2 regions of the Arthrobacter sp. NPDC058097 genome follow, and region 1 is predicted to be linked to the other one. Evidence: riboswitches for the same ligand, from Rfam matches in the RefSeq annotation. Region 1 holds a riboswitch; the other holds the start of a gene.
What was found. Region 1 has a riboswitch for cyclic di-AMP ahead of ACFVTE_RS15775 (M23 family metallopeptidase). Riboswitches for the same ligand answer to the same signal wherever they lie in the genome.

Region 1 (5,061 bases):
CCGTGGACACCGCCCGGACCGCCATCGAAGGCATCGCGAAGGCATCCGAAATCGGGGACCACCTGGCCGCCCGCACCGAGGGCGACCGCGTGGTGACGCACCTTTTCGAATCGAGGCTGCCGGGGTACATCGGCTGGCAGTGGTATGCCGTCCTGACCCGCAACTCCCGCTCCAAGGTGATCACTGTCAACGAGCTTGGCCTGCTCCCCTCCGAAGACTCGATCCTCGCCCCCGAGTGGGTGCCGTGGGCCGAACGCGTGCGCCCGGAGGACGCCCAGGAGCAGGACGCGGAGGATGCGCAGGACTCCCCGGAAGACGAGGAGCCGGCGGACGGCGAGGCTGCGGAGGCAGCCCCGGGCGAGTCCGCCGCGGACGCTGAATCAGAGTCCGGCAGCCCGGACCAGGGCTGACAACGGCGAACTGACCACAGCGCAAAACGGCGCCGTCGGGACGAAAGTCCGGACGGCGCCGTCGTGCTTTAACTGAGGAGTTTTTGTCCAGATAATGCGGCCAAAAGGCCTTCGAACCCCGATTATCTGGACAAAAACTCCTTACAGGCGGTTACTTCTTCAGCTCGCCCACCACGTAGTCGATGCACTCCAGCAGGGCGGTGACATCGGACGGCTCGATGGCCACGAAGGTGGCGATGCGCAACTGGTTGCGACCCAGCTTCCGGTAGGGCTCGGTGTCCACGATGCCGTTGGCGCGGAGCACCTTGGCGATGGCGGCGGCGTCGATCGACTCATCGAAGTCGATGGTGGCGATGACGTTGGAGCGCTCGGTGGCGTTGGCAACGAACGGCGTGGCGAATTCGGAGGCTTCCGCCCACTTGTAGATGCGGCCGGCCGAATCGGCAGTGCGTCCGGCGGCGAAGTCCAGGCCGCCGTTGGCGTTGAGCCACTGCACCTGGGCGTCCAGGGTGACCAGCGTGGACAGTGACGGGGTGTTGTACGTCTGGTTCAGCTTGGAGTTGTCGATGGCGGTCTTCAGGTCCAGGAAGTCCGGGATCCAGCGTCCGCTGGCCTTGACGCGCTCGGCCCGCTCCAGCGCTGCCGGGGAGAAGAGGCCCAGCCACAGCCCGCCGTCGGAGGCGAAGTTCTTCTGCGGGGCGAAGTAGTAGACGTCCGTCTGGGACACATCGACGTCGAGGCCGCCGGCTGCCGAAGTTGCGTCGACCAGCACCAGTGCGCCCTCATCGGCGCCGTTGACCCGCTGGACGGGCGCGGCAACACCGGTTGAGGTCTCGTTCTGCGGCCAGGCGTACACGTCAACGCCGGCCTCGGCCCTGGGGGCCGGGCAGGTGCCGGGCTCGGACTTGATGATGGAGGATTCGGCAAGGAACGGCGCCTTGTTCGTGGCCGCGGCAAACTTGGAGCCGAACTCGCCGAAGGACAGGTGCTGTGCCTTCTCTTCCACCAGACCGAAGCTGGCAACGTCCCAGAATGCGGTGGAACCGCCGACGCCGAGGACCACTTCGTAGCCTTCGGGGGCACGGAAGAAGGTGCTGAGGCCTTCGCGGACGGAACCTACGAGGTTCTTCACGGGGGCCTGGCGGTGCGAGGTGCCAAGGAGCGTCGTGGCTGCTGCGGAGAGTGCCTCGATCTGCTCGGGCCTGACCTTGGAGGGACCGGCGCCGAACCGTCCGTCCTTGGGCAGGAGGTTTGCGGGAATAGTGATGCTGGTGTCGCTCACAATGGCTCCAATTTTCGGCATGGAAAGTGCGGTTCGGCTGGGTCGGGGCGATGGCCAGCAGGCAACCATGACCGCCACGAAACCCTCCTTATTCTGCCCGAAGCGCGGATACCGCGGGAACACGCCCCCGTCATAGTCCAGTCATTGAGATGGTGCCCGTCACAGGCCGGCGAATTATCCGGACTAATTCAAAATAGGCTAAGCTGGCACTGGACGTACGGGCAGACAGCCGGTGCTGCGCCGCCGTCATACAGGACCGCCGCTGCAGCTTGCCGGATCCCGGTGCGACGGGCCCGCGGTACGGTGGGACGGACACAAATACTGTGCTCGAGGAGCTGAGCTGAATGACGGATCTGATCGACACCACGGAGATGTACCTTCGCACCATTCTGGAGCTGGAGGAAGAGAACATCGTGGCGCTTCGGGCACGCATCGCCGAACGCCTCCGCCACTCGGGCCCCACTGTCTCGCAGACCATCGGCCGGATGGAACGCGACGGCCTCGTCGTCGTCTCCGGTGACCGCCACCTGGAACTGACCGAAGTGGGCCGGAAGCGCGCCACCGAGGTGATGCGCAAGCACCGGCTCGCCGAGCGCCTCCTCGCCGACGTCATCGGCCTTGACTGGGCCTACGTCCACGACGAGGCCTGCCGGTGGGAACACGTCATGAGTGAGCGCGTGGAGCGCAGGATCTACGAAATGCTCGGCCACCCCACCGAATCTCCCTATGGCAACCCGATTCCCGGCCTGGCAGCACTCGGCGGGCAGCCTGCCCGTCCGTTCTCCGACGGCGTGGTGAACCTGCTCGACGCCATGACCGGCTACGGCCCCGAATCCAAGGTCACCGTCAGCCGCCTGGCAGAACCCATCCAGGTGGAGCCGGAGCTGCTGCTCCAGCTGGATGAAGGCGGGATCCGGCCCGGCGCCGCCGTCTCGCTCGAACGCGTGGGGGAGTACATCTCTGTCCGCGTACCCGGGTTCGAGGGCGCCCTTGAGCTGCCGCCGGAAGTTGCTGCGCACGTCTTCGTGAGCCTGGACTAGTTCCCCTGGGGCGCCTCCCTGCTGTCCCTTGCCGGGGGTCCCTTGACGCGGGCGGTAGGCGACTGAGTGGCGAAGCGGGGCGGAAGCCACAGCCTGTCTGACATCTGCAGGCAGGATGACCTACCACTTTTGCACAATGAATATAACGGAATTATTACCGTGCTCTTTAATCGCCTATAGTTAAACGGCAACGCCGATACAAAAGCGTTACCTGATCTGGAGCCGAACCCTGCCAGCAGATCAGCAGCACGAGTCACCCACTGGCAGGGGCGGGGGAACCACAACCGGCTGTTTCGAACAGCCTTGGGGTGAAGTCCGCAGCAGCAAGTCTTTTCCGCCTAAGGAATCCTCCCGGGATACCCCTGTGCCGGAACGGCTTGTTATGGCGGACCGGGTCTGAACTCTCTGACCCGAATCCGACAGCTAACTTCGCAGGCTATCCAGAGAGGAAACAGTACTTGTCCATGCAGAATGCCCGGGGCCGCCGCCGCGCGACTGGTCCCGCTCCGGAGCCGCGCCTTGCGGAGGCCGCCGCCGCGGACCGTCCCCGGGACGCCCAGCGCGAAGCGCGCCGCCGCCGGAGGGGTCCGTTCCGGCAGGTTACGGATTTCGCCTCGGCCAGTGGCGTCGGGCAGAAAGCCGGCGTTGCCCTTGCGGCTACCGGCCTCCTGCTGACTGTTACTGTCCCCGCCACCAGTCCTGTCCTCGCTGCCGGCGAGCAGCAGGGAGCGGCGTCTGCTTCCGCTGCCTCACCGGCCCAGCCGAAGGTTTCGGCGGAGGCGGCAGCAAAGATCGACTTCAGCCGCACGTCCGTCTCCACCACCGGTGACCCGGACGGAAAGCTAAAGCAGCTCCTGAGTGCCCAGTCGGCCGGCAGCATCAGCCGTGCGGCCTCGGCGGGCACCCTGGGCGGGCCGCTGACCACGCTGGTCAAGTCCTCGCCGTTCGGTTACCGGGTCAGCCCGATCACCGGCGGCGCCGGCGAGTTCCACCGCGGCCAGGACTTCGCTGCACAGTGCGGCACCGAGGTGCTTGCCGCGGCCAGCGGCAAGGTCACCTTCTCGGGCTGGCACCCGTACGGCGGAGGCAACCGCGTGGTGATCGATCACGGCAATGGCCTGGAGACCACGTACAACCACCTGTCGTCCTCCAGCGTCCAGGTTGGCCAGAAGGTCACCCGGGGCGAAGTTATCGCCCTCAGCGGGACCACAGGCGCCTCCACCGGCTGCCACCTCCACTTCGAGGTGATGGTCAACGGGGACGTCGTTGATCCCACCGGCTGGCTCTGAGCCAAGTCGAGTGAGCACTCTCATTCCTGTGACACGCCGTGACCTGAATGTGACATTGGCTCCGAACTGCTGTACCGTCTAAACCGCGTCAACTTTTCCGAAGTTGACGCTCTTGAGTGGATTGCCTAACTCTGCCACCGCTCAAGGTCCGTTCGCATTACATCGTCTGGCAGGGGCGGGGGAACCAATTTTGGTCTTCGCAAGAAGACCTTGGGGTTAAGTCGCAAAGCTTCCCAGGAAGCGGAGCGGCCGGGTGACTCCCATCCGAATCCGACAGCTCACCTCGCAGGCATTGGGAGAGGCTACCTTCGTGTCTTCACGCCACAATGCCGCGCGCCACCGCGCGCAAACGGTTCGTATGAACCCGTTGGACTCCGTGTCCAAGGCGGTTAGCGCCAATGCCGGCACAGTAGGTCGCCAGGCAGCTGTTATCGCAGCTGCTTCAGGACTCATCCTGAGCGTTGGCATGCCTGCCAACGCGGCCGACGCCAACATTGGTGTTTCCGCCTCCTCGGAGACCGGATCACAGGCCGCGCAGCTTGCTGTGACCGCCGCACCCACCGCCACTGTCTCCTTCGAGCGTCCTGCCGTCACAACAGTGGCAGCCCCGGTCGCCGAAACCATCGCTCCGCAGTCGAACGATGAGAGCCAGACGGCCACCGCAGGCCAGGCCAGCGACGAGAGCGCCGGTGCGGCCCAGGCCGTCACCGCCAAGTCCACCGATGGTGCGGCCTCCGCCGCAGCTTCCGGACTGGCAGCAATCGCGTACACCGGCATCGGCAGCCCCTACGTCTGGGGCGGCACCACCCCCAGTGGCTGGGACTGCTCCGGCTTCACCCAGTGGGTTTACGCACAGGCAGGCATCAGCATTCCCCGCGTCAACGCGTGGAACGCCATGAAGCCCACCTCCACGCCTGCTCCCGGTGACCTGGTCATGCAGAACGGCGGCGCCCACGTGGGCATCTACGTCGGCAACGGCATGATGATCAGCGCGCTGAACCCTTCGCAGGGCACTCTCCTGCACGCGGTGTCCGCTACGG
Region 2 (5,061 bases), on a different contig from region 1:
CTGCCCGAACGTCCCGGCGTAGGAAGCATCGAACGAACCCGCGAATGCAAAGATGCCGAGCAGGAAGAGCAGGGATGCGGCGACCACCGCAATCTTGTTGACCCAGAGCATGAAACGGAACCCATAGATGCACACGGTGAGGATCAGGACAGCAAAGACGCCGTAGGCGAGGCTTAGCGTCACGGCGTTTTGGGGCAGCCCGACCAGGCGGTTCGCGCCCCCTACCAGCGCGTCCCCTGAGCTCCACACGGAGATGGAGAAGAAAGCGAACGCGGTCAGGAGTGACAGGAAGGACCCCACGACACGGCCGTGCACGCCCAGGTGCCCGGAGGACGAGACGGCATTGTTCATCCCATTGGTCGGGCCGAAAACAGCCATCGGGCACAGAATCAGGCCGCCGACGACGACGCCCAGGACAGTGGCCAGCAGTGCGTCCTTGAAGGACAGCCCAAAGAGAATGGGAAAGGATCCCAGGACTACCGTGGCGAACGTGTTTGCACCACCGAACACCAGCCGGAAGAGGTCCAGCGGTTTCGCCGTCCTGTCGGCAGCGGGAATCGGTTCGATGCCGTGCTTTTCGACTTCGGTCACTGCAGGGGCTTTGGAATCGTTGGTCATGAGATCGCCTTCTGGCTGGCAGGCGCCGGAGAAAGATGCTCGTGGACGGCGAGCACGCTGCCTGTCTTCGTCCTGGTGAAAATGATGGTCTCCCTCTCGTGAAGGGTTTCTTTGGTGCCGGCAACGTCGATCACGGTTTCGACATCGTGGCTGAACACGGCGCTGTCGCCGGCGATCTGAATGTACGCGTTGGAGCTGGCGCATTCTGCAACCCGCCAGCCGTCCTCCACCCAGTTCTGCCACAGGTCGCGGTATTCCCCGCGCGAGGTGAGGCGGTTCGGTTCGGAATGGAAGATGAAGGTCGCATCGGGCGCGAAGCAGTCGAAGTACCCGTCTGTATCGGTGGCCGCGAAGGCGGTCATCAGCTTCTTCGCTGCTGCCTCAATCTCGGCGGTGGTCATGGCGGTGGTGATCAGGTCCACGGGAACTCACTCTCGGCGGTGCTTGCAAATGCTTCAGCCGTGACGTGCTCCAGCTCACATCCGGTCAGGCTGCCAGTAAACCCGACATGGTATCCAGCGGTCAACAATTGTTGCTTGACAGTGACTTTTGTTTCGCGCGCGCCGGCACCCGGCAGCCGGCAGCTACTGAAACGCAACAGCGGCGGGTGCCTATGCACCCGCCGCTGTTGTTTGAACCGCCCCGCCTGTGAGGCGTCTGCGCTCTGTCTATGCGTTGACCCGCACGTAAGTGGAGCCGGTGAGCCAGGAGGCCGGGTGCACGATGGTTTCGTTGACACCGTTCATGCCGCTGCTGATCGCCTGGCCACCGCCGATGTACACGCCGACGTGTCCGCCGCTGATCATCAGGTCCCCGGGCTGCGGGGACGAAACGGGTGTGCCGTACTGGTAGAACTGCGCGGGCGCGAGGTCGCCGACGGACTTGCCGACGGACCGCAGGGCCTGTTCCACCAGGACGGTGCAGTCCTGGGTGGCACCGAGCTGCGCCCGGGCCGAGGCCACAATGGCCGCGCCCACGCCGCTGGCTGCCGGGGTGGTTGCCGGGGTGGTTGCCGCTGCCGGGGTAATTGACGCGGAGGCGTTGTAGATTCCCATGCCGGTGGGCTGGGGGGCCGCCGGGGCCGCCGGGGCTGCCGGAACAGCCGGAGCCGCGGGAACCTCGGGCACTGCGGGTGCTGCCGGCGCTGCAGGTACTGCGGGGGCTGCAGCAGCGCCGGGTCCCGGAATGAGGATCTGGTCGCCGGGGTAAATGACCGAGGCCAGGGTCAGGCCGTTCTCTGCGAGCAACGCATCGAGACTGACGCCGTGGCGTGCCGCGATGGCGCCCAAGGTATCACCGGGCACTACGGTGTGCGATGCTCCGGCCACAGCAGATCCGGCGTCTGCCGGTGCGGCCTGGGCCGGTGCGGCGAGCGCCTGGCCGGCGACTGACTGCACGGCAGCTCCGGCCGGGGCCGTGGCGGACTGGGCGGCGCCGGCCGGAGTCTCTGGCGCGTAAGCACCTGCGTGGGCAGGTGCCCCGGCACCGAAGAGGAGACCGGAAGCGACGGCGGCCGCGGCCGCCGGCTTGGCGACCGAGGCGGCATTGGACTTCAGCGAATACTGCAGGCCCTGCAGGGCGATGGACGTCGTCGGGGTGGCGCGATGGCGCGCGGGCGTGGACTTACGTGACATGGTGATGTGCCTCTCCCATGCCTGCGGGGTTAGCTGTCGGGTTCGGGTGGGAGTCACCCGGTCCTGCCCGCTGCTGGGCGGTGCGTCTGGACTTAACCCCTAGGCCTTGATGCGCAAGGCCGGTACTAACGTGGTTCCCCCGTCCCTGCCAGTTGTCATTGCGAACGGATCCCGGTCAGTGGCAGGGCTCGGCATTCTGCCCGGGAATGCCCTGAGCGGAACCAGGGCACCGGCCGAGGTTATCGCACCTCGGCACCAAAAGTCACATTTCGGTAACGGCTGCCGTCTGGAAGAAGGTTAGAGAAAGCAACACCCTACAGGGCCTTCACCGCACCCAGCACCTTGGTCAGGGATTCCTTGGCATCGCCAAACAGCAGCGTGGTCTGCGGCTCGAACATAAGGTCGTTCTCGATCCCGGCGAACCCTGGCCGCATGGAGCGCTTGAGGAAGACCACCTGGCGCGCGTCCGCCACCTCGAGGATCGGCATCCCGTAGATGGGCGAGCCGGCGGTGGTCTTCGCGGCGGGGTTCACCACGTCGTTCGCGCCCACCACCAGCGCGACGTCGGCGGTGCGGAATTCGGAGTTGATCTCGCCCATTTCCTTGAGTGATTCGTAGGGCACATTGGCCTCGGCGAGGAGCACGTTCATGTGCCCGGGCATGCGGCCCGCCACGGGATGGATGGCGAAGTCCACCCTGATTCCCCGGGTTTCCAATGCCTGCGCCAGCTCGGCAGCGGTGTGCTGTCCCTGCGCCACGGCCAGCCCGTAGCCGGGAACGATGATCACGCGCTGCGCGTAGCCGAGCAGCACCGCCACGTCCTCCGGGCTGGACGAGCGGACCGGACGGTCGCTGACGGCGGTGGATCCCGCCGTCGAACCTCCCCGGAACGCGCCGAACAGGATGCCGGCCACACTGCGGCCCATGGCCGCGGCCATCGCGCGGGTGAGGATGGTGCCCGACGCGCCCACCAGCGTCCCGGCCACCACCAGGAGCACGTTCCCCAGCACCAGTCCGGACGCGGCAACTGCGAGGCCGGTGAACGCGTTGAGGAGGGAGATGACGATCGGCACGTCGGCGCCGCCCACCGGCAACACGAGCAGCACGCCGGCCACCAGGCCCAGCAGCAGGAGCAGCAGCGCCAGCACGAGCGACCCGCCCAGCACGACGGCGGCCGCGGCACCGACGGCGGCGAGCAGCACCGCCCCCATGAGCACCGGCAGCCCGGGGAACACCACGGGGCGGGTGGTCATGAGCTCCTGCAGCTTCGCGAACGTCACGGCTGAGCCGGCGAAGGAGACTGCCCCGACCAGCAGGGTGAAGACGACGGCGACGCGCACCCAGGCGTCCTCCGCATGCGGCAGTTCCAGCAGCGCAACGAGTGCGGCCGCGCCGCCGCCCACCCCGTTGAACAGGGCAACGAGCTGCGGCATCTGGGTCATCTTGACGCGTCTGGCCACGGGGGCGGCCACACCGGAGCCCACGGCGATGGCGCCGAGGATCAGGGGGACGTTGTCCAGCCGGGTTGAGAAAAAGACGGTGACGACGGCGATCAGCGCACCAAACGCGCCGATGAGGTTGCCGCGGCGGGCGGTGCGCGGCGAGTTCAGGCCCTTCAGCGCCAGGATGAAGAAGACGGCCGCCGCGAGGTAGAGCAGGGCGGTGACGTTGGCGTCGAGGAGGGTCACCGCTTGGCCTCCTTGTTCTCCCTGGTTTCACTCTGGGTTTCATTCGGGGCAGCTTTGGCCGGTTGATCCGGTTTGCGGCCGCGGAACATCTCGAGCATGCGGTCGGTCACGACGAAGCCGCCCACCAGGTTCGCCGTGGCAAGAACGACGGCGAGCAGCGCCACCGCCAGGACCCAGGGGTGCGTGGCCTGGCCGGCGACGATGATGGCGCCCACCAGGATGATCCCGTGGATCGCGTTCGCGCCGGACATCAGGGGCGTGTGCAGCGTGCTGGACACCTTGGAGACCACTTCGAAGCCGACAAACACCGCCAGCACGGTGATGGTCAGCAGGCTGATGCCGTCCATCAGACCACCCCTTCGTTCTCCGACGCCTTCACTGGAGTATTGGCCATCTCGTCTGCGAGGTCGTTGTCCGTCTCCCCGGCGAGCGCCGCGAGCGCTTCCGCCGTCGGCGGATGCCGCACCACGCCGTCGTGCGTCAGGCAGGCACCCGCTATCACGTCGTCGTCGAAGTCGGGGACGACCGTCCCGTCCACGGTCATCAGGGCCAGCAGGTTGGCCACGTTTTTGGCGTACAGCCGGGAGGCGTCCGTGGGCATGGCGGACGGCGCGTCCTTGAGGCCTACGACGGCGACGGTCCCCTTGCCGTCGGCGGTGGGGACGTGGATGTCCCGGCCAGGGACGGACCCCTCGACGTTGCCGCCGGACTCCGCGGCCAGGTCGACGACGACCGATCCCGGGCGCATGCCCTGCACCATCTCACGGGTCACCAGGAGCGGGGCGTGCCTGCCGGGCACGGCCGCCGTCGTGATCAGCACGTCGGCATCGGCGACGTGCGGCGCCAGCAGCTGGCGCTGCAGGGCGCCGCGGTCGGCGCTGAGCTCCCGGGCGTACCCGCCGGCTGCCTCGGCCGTCTCGAGGTCCAGTTTGATGAAGGTCCCGCCCATGGACGTGACTTCTTCGGCGGAGGACGGCCGGATGTCGTTGGCGGAGACGCGCGCGCCGAGCCGCTTCGCCGTGCCGATCGCCTGCAGCCCGGCCACGCCGACCCCGAGCACCAGCACCTTCGCGGGCGGGACGGTTCCGGCGGCGGTCATGTACAGCGGGAAGAAGCGGGGC

Region 2: another riboswitch for cyclic di-AMP. It lies ahead of ACFVTE_RS17740 (LysM peptidoglycan-binding domain-containing protein); the one in region 1 lies ahead of ACFVTE_RS15775 (M23 family metallopeptidase).

What each region holds. Positions count from the first base shown of each region.
Region 1 is NZ_JBHVSZ010000008.1:280,343-285,403, reverse strand. Features, by position in the region: gene ACFVTE_RS15790 (DUF3027 domain-containing protein) at 1-410, shown strand, start outside; gene serC (phosphoserine transaminase) at 562-1,692, opposite strand; gene ACFVTE_RS15780 (metal-dependent transcriptional regulator) at 2,037-2,732, shown strand; cyclic di-AMP (ydaO/yuaA leader) riboswitch at 2,943-3,185, shown strand; gene ACFVTE_RS15775 (M23 family metallopeptidase) at 3,197-4,021, shown strand; cyclic di-AMP (ydaO/yuaA leader) riboswitch at 4,134-4,327, shown strand; gene ACFVTE_RS15770 (C40 family peptidase) at 4,380-5,061, shown strand, end outside.
Region 2 is NZ_JBHVSZ010000010.1:136,709-141,769, reverse strand. Features, by position in the region: gene ACFVTE_RS17750 (purine-cytosine permease family protein) at 1-618, opposite strand, end outside; gene ACFVTE_RS17745 (YybH family protein) at 615-1,040, opposite strand; gene ACFVTE_RS17740 (LysM peptidoglycan-binding domain-containing protein) at 1,287-2,252, opposite strand; cyclic di-AMP (ydaO/yuaA leader) riboswitch at 2,256-2,456, opposite strand; gene ACFVTE_RS17735 (NAD(P)(+) transhydrogenase (Re/Si-specific) subunit beta) at 2,567-3,940, opposite strand; gene ACFVTE_RS17730 (NAD(P) transhydrogenase subunit alpha) at 3,937-4,287, opposite strand; gene ACFVTE_RS17725 (Re/Si-specific NAD(P)(+) transhydrogenase subunit alpha) at 4,287-5,061, opposite strand, start outside.